Regions from separate parts of the Microbulbifer aestuariivivens genome, predicted to be linked through region 1. Evidence: predicted binding sites of a transcription regulator. Region 1 holds the regulator's gene; each other region holds the start of a gene.
What was found. The regulator FNR, encoded in region 1, switches genes on or off when oxygen is low (the NO sensors DNR and NnrR bind a similar motif). The targets are predictions, from matches to a motif close to TTGATNNNNATCAA.
Positions count from the first base shown of each region.

Region 2: a site for FNR is predicted at 1,423-1,436, ahead of ABEA58_RS12745 (OmpW/AlkL family protein). Genes of this name have one in related genera too.
Region 3: a site for FNR is predicted at 1,242-1,255, ahead of ABEA58_RS12055 (DUF3149 domain-containing protein). Genes of this name have one in related genera too.

Region 1 is NZ_BAABRT010000009.1:65,487-68,760, reverse strand. It holds gene ABEA58_RS07110 (hemerythrin domain-containing protein) at 226-798, shown strand; gene ABEA58_RS07105 (SpoIIAA family protein) at 962-1,393, shown strand; gene fnr (fumarate/nitrate reduction transcriptional regulator Fnr) at 1,506-2,240, opposite strand; gene hemN (oxygen-independent coproporphyrinogen III oxidase) at 2,312-3,274, opposite strand, start outside.
Region 2 is NZ_BAABRT010000023.1:21,605-24,878, reverse strand. It holds gene ABEA58_RS12750 (CoA-acylating methylmalonate-semialdehyde dehydrogenase) at 1-422, shown strand, start outside; gene ABEA58_RS12745 (OmpW/AlkL family protein) at 585-1,409, opposite strand; gene ABEA58_RS12740 (BolA family protein) at 2,050-2,358, opposite strand; gene djlA (co-chaperone DjlA) at 2,503-3,274, opposite strand, start outside.
Region 3 is NZ_BAABRT010000021.1:14,040-17,313, forward strand. It holds gene ABEA58_RS12040 (aminopeptidase) at 1-207, opposite strand, end outside; gene ABEA58_RS12045 (hypothetical protein) at 253-510, shown strand; gene ABEA58_RS12050 (MliC family protein) at 564-953, shown strand; gene ABEA58_RS12055 (DUF3149 domain-containing protein) at 1,326-1,454, shown strand; gene tatC (twin-arginine translocase subunit TatC) at 1,866-2,609, opposite strand; gene tatB (Sec-independent protein translocase protein TatB) at 2,606-3,175, opposite strand; gene tatA (Sec-independent protein translocase subunit TatA) at 3,189-3,274, opposite strand, start outside.

The sequences.
Region 1 (3,274 bases):
CCGGCAAACAACACAACGCATCAGCCACCAGGGTGTTAATCCGCCCGCCAGTAACAGACAGCCGTTCGTAAGCAGCCATCCACTGCCCTTTTCTTAAGCAGTCTGGCAAAGAAATTAACGAGAACGACGTCGGTCTGGGGAACAGTTGATCCAGGTCAAGGGATATCCAGGTCGGCGCAGCAGAATGGTTCTATATCATCTGCTGCGACATCTAGGGGGATCGCAATGCACTATTTATACCGCCAACTGTGCGATGACCATCGCAATATGCAGAGCCTGCTCGACGCACTGGAACAGCTGACAAAAGATCTCGCGCGCAGGGAGCGGGAGCCTGAAACCCTCAGCCTGATTCTCGATGCGATCGACTATATCAATACCTATCCCGACCGCTGGCACCACCCCATCGAAGATCTGGCCATGCAGCGCCTGCTGCTGCACACAGAGGCGGATCGCGACATCATCGAAGCCATACAGGGCGAGCACCAAGCCATCACCAGCGCCACGCGGCACATGAATGCTCTCTTCTATGCCATCGCCAACGATGCCGCCGTGGAGCGCGGTCAGCTGTTTAGCGCCACTCAGGAGTACCTGCAGTTACAGCGCGATCATATGCAGCGCGAAAACGAATCTATTTTTCCGCAGCTTTTCGCCCTGTTGAGCGCCGACGATTGGGCCGCGGTGGAGGCACAGCTGCAGCGCCAGCAGGACCCATTGTTTGGCCCGGACCTCAAGCGACTCTATGAATCACTGCATGACTATGTTGTCGGGCTGCATGAGCCGCTGCGGGCCAGCGCCTGATATACGAAGCGCTGCCGATGATGCAGCGGCGCACTGGTGAATACGCCACACACAGAAACAGCAGGAAGCAGCAGGAAGCGGCGAGAAATGGATAAGGAATGGAGCGCAATGGAGGGCATGAAAAAAAATGACAAGAAAAAGATAGAGAAAGGAGGGATAGGCAATGAGCTGTGTCGATCAGCACGGGTTGTCCATTGGCATTGAGCGCGCTGGCAGTGAGTTTTTCCTGTATTTCAAGGTGAAGGGCAAACTGACCCACGAAGACTACGAGATCATCACCCCCATGCTCGACAGCGCGCTGGCGGCGGTGCCCAACCCGCGCGTCAAAGCACTGGTGGACGTCACCGAGCTGCGTGGCTGGGAACTGCGCGCAGCCTGGGACGACCTGAAACTGGGGCTCTGGCACGGCAGCGAGTTTTCACATATCGCCGTGATCGGTGCAGAGGGCTGGCAACAGCTGGCGACCAAGGTGGCCGGCTGGTTTACCGCGGCCAACACCCGTTACTTCGAGGACCGTGATGACGCACTGGCGTGGCTGGTGGCTGCGGAAGACAGCAAGGGCAACAAAGAAGAGAGGGAGCAGAGCGGGGCTTAGATGCAGACTTAGATACAGGCTTATCTCGGGGCTTAAACCGGCACCCGCACCGGCACTCGCACCGGCATCAGCCCTGAATGAAGGCTGGCATTCAAACCAGAACTAATCCGTCTCAGCCGCCGGCATCCTCATAACTGCAGTGGGTGCCGGCCAGTTCGCTGAGGGCGATCAGATCGAGAATCTCCACCTCGCGCCCGCGCACAGCGATCAGTTTTTCGCGCTGGAACTTGCTCAGCAGGCGGCTGACCGTCTCGGCGGTAAGGCCGAGATAATTGGCGATATCCGTGCGCGGCATCGACAAAACAAAAGCGGTGGCGGAATAACCGCGGCGCGCATAGCGGCTGGAAATATTGATCAGCAGCGCAGCCATGCGCGTTTCCGCCGAGCGCTTGCCGAGCAGCAGCAGCGCTTCGTTTTCCTTTTTCAGCTCTTCGGAGAAAATCGTGTAAATCTGGTGCTGCAGAGCCGGCACTTCCTGGGCGAGGCTTTCCAGCTGGGCGAAGGGCAAAACGCACACGGAGCTGTCTTCCAGCGCCTCGGCGAAGGTGGAGTGCATGCGCCCACTGTAGGCGTCCAGCCCCAGCAATTCACCGGGCAGTGCAAAGTGCGTGACCTGGGTGTCGCCGTCGGTGGCGATGACCGTGGACTTGAAGCTGCCGGAACGGATGGCATAGAGGTTGGCGAAAGGATCGCCGGCCCGGTAGAGGGTCTCCCCGGCCCGCAGCATCCGCCGCTTGCCGGTGATTTCCTCCAGTCGATCGATCTCTTCTGCGGACAGGTCGGCGGGCAGGCACAGGCGCCTGACCGAACAGTTTCCGCAATTTACCGCTGAGAGCGTATCTTTCATGGGCCCGCCATCGACCGTGGGTGTACAACAAACGCCATTGTAACGTCTCGCGGCGTGACTGTCGCAGGCCATCAGATCACTTTCGAATAGCGCGGAGCCTCTTCTCTACGGGCCAGGTAGGCATCGAATGCCGCCGCCACATGGCGGACAAACCAGCGCCCCAGCGGCGTGATCCACAGGCGCTCGCGATCCTCTTCGATCAGGCCGTCCGCGGCCAGTGGCGCCAGCCGTGACCGTTCGGGAGCAAAGTACTCCTCGAAGGGCACACCCGCGCGGCGGGCCACCTCGCGCTTGTCGAGACTGAGCCGACACATCAATTCCATGATGACGTATTGGCGCAGGCGATCATCGGCGGACAGCTGCCAGCCGCGGAACACCGCGGAACCGCCCTCGGCGATCGCGCTGTTGTAGTCCTTCAGGCGATGGTGGTTCTGCCAGTAGCCGTCGGCGCTGTAGCTGATCGCCGAAGCCCCGAGTCCCACCAGCGCATCCGCCGGCATCAGCGTGTAACCTTGAAAGTTGCGCTGCAGCTCACCGGCGCGGGCGGCCCGGGCCATGCTGTCGTCGCGGCGGGCGAAGTGGTCCATGCCCAGGTAGTCGTAGCCGGCTTCTTCCAAAGCCTGCACCGCGGCCAGCTGCATGTCGACCTTCTGCTGGGCGTTCGGCACCGCATCGGTGTCGATCAGGCGCTGGGATTTGAAGCGTTCCGGCAGGTGCGCGTAGTGATACAGCGCGATGCGGTCCGGAGCCAGCTCCATCACCTGTTCGATGGTGCCGCGCAGGGTGGCCAGATTCTGGTGCGGCAGGCCGTAAATCAGATCGTAGGAAATGGATTCAAAGCCCTGGCGACGGGCCTCCTCGGTCAGTTCCCGCACCTGCCCGGCGGTGCAGATGCGGTTGATCGCCCGCTGCACGGTGAGGTCAAAATCCTGAATGCCGAGGCTGAGGCGATTGAAGCCGAGTTCACGCAGGGTCGACAGACTCTCCAGTTCCAGGGTGCGGGGGTCTGCCTCGATACTGTACTCGCGCCCCTC
Region 2 (3,274 bases), on a different contig from region 1:
AGCAGGGCAACTATCTGGGAGCGAGCCTGTTCGACCGGGTAAAGCCCGGCATGGCGATTCATGCCGATGAAATCTTTGGCCCGGTGCTGTGTGTAATGCGTGTCGACACCATGGAACAGGCGATGGAGATCATCAACAACCACGAATACGGCAATGGCACCTGCATCTTTACCCGGGACGGCGAAGCCGCGCGCTACTTCGCCGATAACATTAAAGTCGGTATGGTGGGAATCAACGTGCCGTTACCGGTGCCGGTGGCTTACCACAGCTTCGGCGGCTGGAAGCAATCCCTGTTCGGGGATCTGCATGCCTATGGCCCCGACTCGGTGCGCTTCTACACCAAGCGCAAAACCATTACCCAGCGCTGGCCCGCCAGTGATGTGCGCGAAGGCGCCCAGTTCGCTTTTCCCAGCAATCGTTGAATCGCGGCCACTCACCTCATCGACTGCCTCGATGAACGGAGGTAGAAAAACCGGGTGAAAAGCGATCATTAACAGAGCGGATCAAGAGGGCTCGACAAGAAAAAAGGCGCCGAAGCGCCTTTTTTCTTGTCTGTGTTTCCATCCCTGGAAACGAGCGGGTTATCAGAACTTGTAACCCACACCGATAGTCCACACCCAGGGCTCGGGCTTAAACTCGGATCTGACCGCATTGTAGAAGTTGCGGGTTTCCTGCGGGTCACCCTGGGTCAAGCCTTCGACCGCATAGCTGAGTTGCGAATCCAGCTTGGTATCGTCGTAGCGCACAGCGGCGTTTACCAGCCAATTGCTCTCACGGCCGAGTACAACATCCACACCCACCTGGCCAGTCCAGGCCCAGCTATCACCGATGGTGAAACGGGCGGGACCAATGGCATCGGCATTGTCCGCCAGATACTCATTGATCAGTGCGCTGGTTTTTACACTGTCAAAGTCCGTATAGACAGTACCGACGCCGATATAGGGCTGAATCCAGGACTCCTTGCATACCGGGAACCAGTTCACGGTCAGCACTTGAGAGATTCTGTCCAGATCCTTGTTTTTAATCTTCTGGCTGAGGATTTCCTCGCCACCCTGATAAAAACGAATATCGTGGCTGTGGCTAGTCTCTCCGTCATACTGATACTCGATACCAAAGTGGTCAATCGGCATAAACATGGCACTGAACTGCCACGACCACTCGGAATCCACCTTGTATTTCAGCCCTTCAAACTCCGGGAAGATATCCGGGTTGCGAAGGTTGACTCTGGTGTCCTTCGGATCGACGAAGGCCGCACCCAGGCGTAACACGACTGTGCCGGCCTCATAGATAGGGGCCGGGCCCGAAGGCATGGGAGGCTCGTAACCGGAAGGTCCCGCCAATACCTGCTGCGCTCCAACCACGGTGGAAACAGCAAGAGCCAGAGGTGTCAGAATGCGCGTCATTTTCATCGGTAATACTCCATTGATATTCGGCAAATTGAACAGCAATTAACCCAATCTCCTTCAGCATAGACACGGAAAAATACGCTGTAGAAAAAATGACCAACCTCGCGGCACCACAGTGGAACTTTTACGCCTCATTGACGGTCTTTCATTTTTTTTGACGCAGAATTAATTTTTTTGGCGCCTTGATCCGCCAAATATTCAGGAATCAGAAAGGAAAAAAAGTCGCTCTTTTCATCCAAAATAAAGCCTCCACCGACAAGCGAAACTGCACTGGCCGCTGAAGAATGGCACCGACCTCTGTTCCCGCCCCCCTATAGAGCGATGGAAAAATCCATGAACTGTGGCGAGCCTGGGGCAACAGACCTGGGCACTGGCACCGCTGTGGAGAATCACACCGCCCGGTAGTGAGCGAAGCCGCGCTTTGCCGCATGCAAAGAAACGCTGCAGCCACGGGCCAACAAGCCCGCTGTGTTGCCTGCGCGGTAGCAATACAAGGTGAGATGGAAAGACATGCGCTGGAGCGACATATGACAGGAGAGCATGGGGGCGGCCGCAGCCTGAGAGAAAGCCCTGCTGAAGGGCTTCAGCTGTAATAAGAGCCGGCGGGCGGGGAGACTTAAAGCTGGCGAATCTGAGCGAAGCGTCAGGACTTCTTGCCGCCGCCCAGGCACTGAGGACTATCGGGAGCGCGCCCCTGCCACTCTCCGGGGCTGAAAAGATGCAAGGCCAGCGCGTGGACTGGACCTGCCATTTCTTCCGCCAGTACGCCGTAGACTTTCTGGTGACGCTGCACTTTGCGCAGTGGCGCAAACTGCTCGGAAACCAGCACCACCCGAAAATGCATTTCAGAGCCCGCGGGCACATTGTGCAGGTGGCTCTCACATTCCACCTCAATATGCTCGGGGGCAAACTCCGCCGAGAGTTTTTCTTCAATCTGTTTGGCAAGACTCATAGGGTTCTCTCTTACTGTCTTAGTGTCTTACTGTCTTACTGTCTTACTGTCTTACTGTCTTACTGTCTTACTGTCTTACTGTCTTACTGTCTTACTGCTGCCCACACCTGGCTTCATTACCTGCGGGCGCTAGCAAAATTACAATCAGGTCGTCGCGGATGAAGCGGCGCGCTTGCGTGCGGCAACGATGGTTTCGTAGGCCACTGTCACGCTCTTCATCTGGTCTTCCGCGTGGCGCAGGAATTCTTCCGGCAAACCCTTGGAGGCAATCTTGTCCGGGTGAAACTCCGCCGCCTTGCGGCGATAGGCCAGTTTTAATTCCCTGTCACTCACGTCTGCCGAACAACCCAATACGGCGTAGTGCTGCTCCAGAGTAATCGAAGAGCCGCCATGGCGGCGGTCAAACTCGCCCGCCATGGCGGCGAAAATGGATTCATGCAGCCCCAGATAAGACGGAATCTTTCGCAGAATCTCTTCTTCCGCGCGATGAAACTGGCCATCCGCATGGGCAACGGCAAATAACAGGCGATACACCACCTCGCGCATCGCCTGATTGCGAACCAGCTGGCTGTATTGCTGGGCATAGTCGTAAATGCTGTAGGAATCGCTCTTGGCATTCTGGAAGATACGGATGGCCTCCGCCCGCTCTTCGTCTCCAAGACGAAGGTTGTTGCGGATAAAGTCGTCAACCAGATCGATTTCCGCCCTGGAAACCTGCCCATCCGCCTTGGCCATTTTGGCCAGCATGGAAAACAGGGTGACGATAAAAACCGCCTGGGCACCATCGCGGTTGAGCTTGGCGGAAGCGCCCGCATTGCGCAGCCCGGAACCAAACGTGCTGCCGATCCAGGCGCCCAAGGCCGCGCCAATAGGCCCGCCGAAGACCATGCCAATACCGGCGCCGATACCCGCACCC
Region 3 (3,274 bases), on a different contig from region 1:
CAGCTTGGCGTCTGTGGCCGGGTCCGCCGCAATATTGTCGATGGGCTGCCGCGCCGCGAGAATGCGCATCTGGCCGCTGGCCGCCTGGGTGTAATAAGCGGCGGTTTCACAGCCCTGCAGCAATAACAGCAAGACGAGTAACACCGGCAGGCGCCAGTGCCCACAACCCGGTTTACGCCATTGGTCTTGCGTGCTGCTGCTATACACTTGATTGTCCATGCAGTGTTTTGATCAGTGTCCGGGAGGGCAGCGATGGAACCGGCAACCGCCGCCAGTGGGATGCCGCCTGTGGCCGCCGTGCTGACGGTGTTTGCGCTGGTGTTCGCCGCCATCGGCTGGCTGCGACTGCTGGCAGCGGGCTTCCGGCTGGGCACCCTGTTTGGCCTTATGGCCCTGTTGCTGCCGCCACTGGCGCTCCTTGGCCTCGCGCCGCGCTGGCGACAGTACCGGGACATCTACTATCTTGCACTGGGGGCGCTGGTTTTCATCAGCATAGCGGGATTTTTTTAGCTCCCCCGCGCTGCAAACACCTTAACCCCGGAAGATAACCCCCTGGAGCGCCCATGTCGCGCCGTGTTTTTGCCGCCACCCTGATCCTCACCGGCCAGCTCCTCAGTGGCTGCGGTGGCGGGCTCGAAATCGACACCGAGATTCGCAGCGTCAACTACGAGTGCGCCGACGGCACCCGGCTGCAGGTGAAATACGGCATACCGGAGAGCGGCCCATCCATGGCCGTAGTCACTTACGCAAACAAACTGATTCCGATGCATCAGGAACCATCGGCGTCGGGCGCCCTGTTCGTCGCCGACAAGGGCCACCCGGGCTACCGCTGGCACACCAAGGGCAAGTTCGGCATCTTACTGCTGCAGCAAAATGGCGAGGGCAGCTCCGAGATAATCCTGCAGGACTGCGAAAGCATTCCGCCAAATAAAACCGCAGCACCACAGCCCTGAAATGGGAGGGTCGCTTCAGGCCCACCGCGCTACTGCGCCCACGCCTGTTTCATCGAGGGTTGTCCGGCGGTGACAGAAGCGGGGCGGGATTGACTGGGCTGGACTGGGCTGGACTGGGCTGGACTGGGCTGGACTGGGCTGGGCTGGACTGGGATGGGATGGGCCGGGATGGGCTGGGATGGGCTGGGATGGGCTGGGATGGGCTGGGATGGGCTGGACAGTCCAGCCGGTCGATCTTGACCCGGCGGACGGGAATAGATTCAGCGAATTTCGCTATCTGCAGGAGACTTGATCCAGATCAGTATTGAAGGAAAGGCGCGCCATAAACTGCAAATCAGATAGCAGTCACTCCGCAAGTAAAAGGAGCCCATCATGGTAGCGTTAGTTGATCTCTTCACCAGCTTCTCTGGCCTGCTCAGCGTCGGCATTATCGCCTTTATTCTTGCCATGGGTGCCTATATGACCCGCATGGTGCTGCGCAAGATGGAAGAAGGTGCCTAAGAAGGTGCCTAAGGCCGCTGCGGCGACTTTAACCTCGGTAACTTTTCAACCTCGGTAGCCTTTCAACCTCGGCAGCCCTTTAACTTCAGTAACCCTTTGGCCTCAGCAACCACATTACCCCTGAGCGCTGTTGACACCTCTGATTGCCGTTAAAGGCTTTCAGAGGTTCTGAGGGCTTAAAGATGCTGAGGTTTTAAACTCTGAGGGTTTATAGGCTCTGAAGGTTTAAAGACCCTGAGAGTCATTGAGGATCATTGAGGGTCATTGAGGGTCATTGAGGGTCACTCAATGCCCTTTTTGCCCCAGCGGCCATCAAGCCGCTGGCCGGCACTGCCCGGGTCTCTGCCCGCCGCAACAAGGCGGCCACGCTGAGCCGTCCTGCATACCGCCAGTTCCCTGCCGGAGCGGCGGCTAGCCGTCCGCTTCCTCCTCTGCGGGTTTCCGCTTGATCCAGCGGCCGATCACGATACCCAGCTCGAACAGCAGCCACATGGGTACCGCCAGCAGTGACTGGGAGATCACGTCCGGCGGGGTCAGCAGCATCCCCAGCAGAAAGCAGCCGACGATCACGTAGGGGCGCTTTTCCGCCAGGGAATCCGCGTCCACCACGCCACTCCAGATCAGCAGCACCGTGGCAATGGGAATTTCGAAGGCGAAGCCGAAAGCAAAAAACAGTTTCAGCACCAGGTCCAGATAACTGCTGATATCCGGCAGCACCTGAATATCCGCGTGGGCGGAACTGACAAAAAAGTCGAACAGAATCGGGAAAACCACGTAGTAGGCAAACGCCATGCCCGAATAAAACAGCACCACGCTGGAAACCAGCACCGGCACCGCCAGGCGTTTTTCATTCTGGTACAGGCCCGGTGCGATAAAGGCCCAGGCCTGGTACAGCACGTAGGGAATACCGAGGAAAAACGCCAGAATAAAGGTGGTTTTAAACGGGGTGAAAAAGGGCGAGGTCACTTCCGTGGCGATCATGCCCGCCCCTTCGGCGAGGCGGTTCTGCAGCGGGTCGGCGACGAAATCATAGATTTCCGACGCGAACGGCACCATACACAGAAAAATCACCACCACCACCAGCAGGGTTCTGAGGATGCGATCGCGCAGTTCGATCAGGTGATCGATAAAGGGCTGATGCTTCTGCTCGCTCATGGGGATTTGTCTTCGTCCTGCTTTGAGCGAGGCTCATCTTTAAAGTGATCGGGGTGGTGCGGATTCAATGCCGGGTCGCCGTGATCGTGCAGGTGCTCCGGATATTCCGGGTCCTCCTGGTCATCTTCGTCTTCCGGCAAGTGCTCCTCGGTGCCTTTCAAACCCCGCTCATCCTCCGGCAGATAGTCCGATGCCTCGGCGCGGGAAATTGGTGGCTCTGCGGCAGGCTCGCCTTCGGTTTTGACACCGGTAGCAGGTGCCGCGCCGGGTTCGCGCAGGGACTCGCCGGTACCTGTGACCGATGCCTCCAGTTCCCGGCGGCTTTTCTCCAGCTCCCGGCGGCTTTCCTCGATCTCGCGCAGAATGCGCTCGTTGTGCAGCTCGCGGCGAATATCGTCCGCGCCCACTTCGCGCTCCAGCTCCTCGCGAGCACTGCTCAGTGTGCGCTTGAGGCCGGACCACCAGCGGGCGGTGGTGCGCACCGCATCCGGCAATCGCTCCGGGCCGACCACCAGCAGAGCGACGACGCCGACCAGCAGCAGTTCAAAAAAACCGATATCAAACACGCGCGCTCTCGGCTTACTTGTCCTGGGACTGCTTGTCTTTCTGTGTTTCGGAAGCACCTTTGGCTTTCTCGGCCTCTTCGTGCTCCAGCCGCTTGGCTT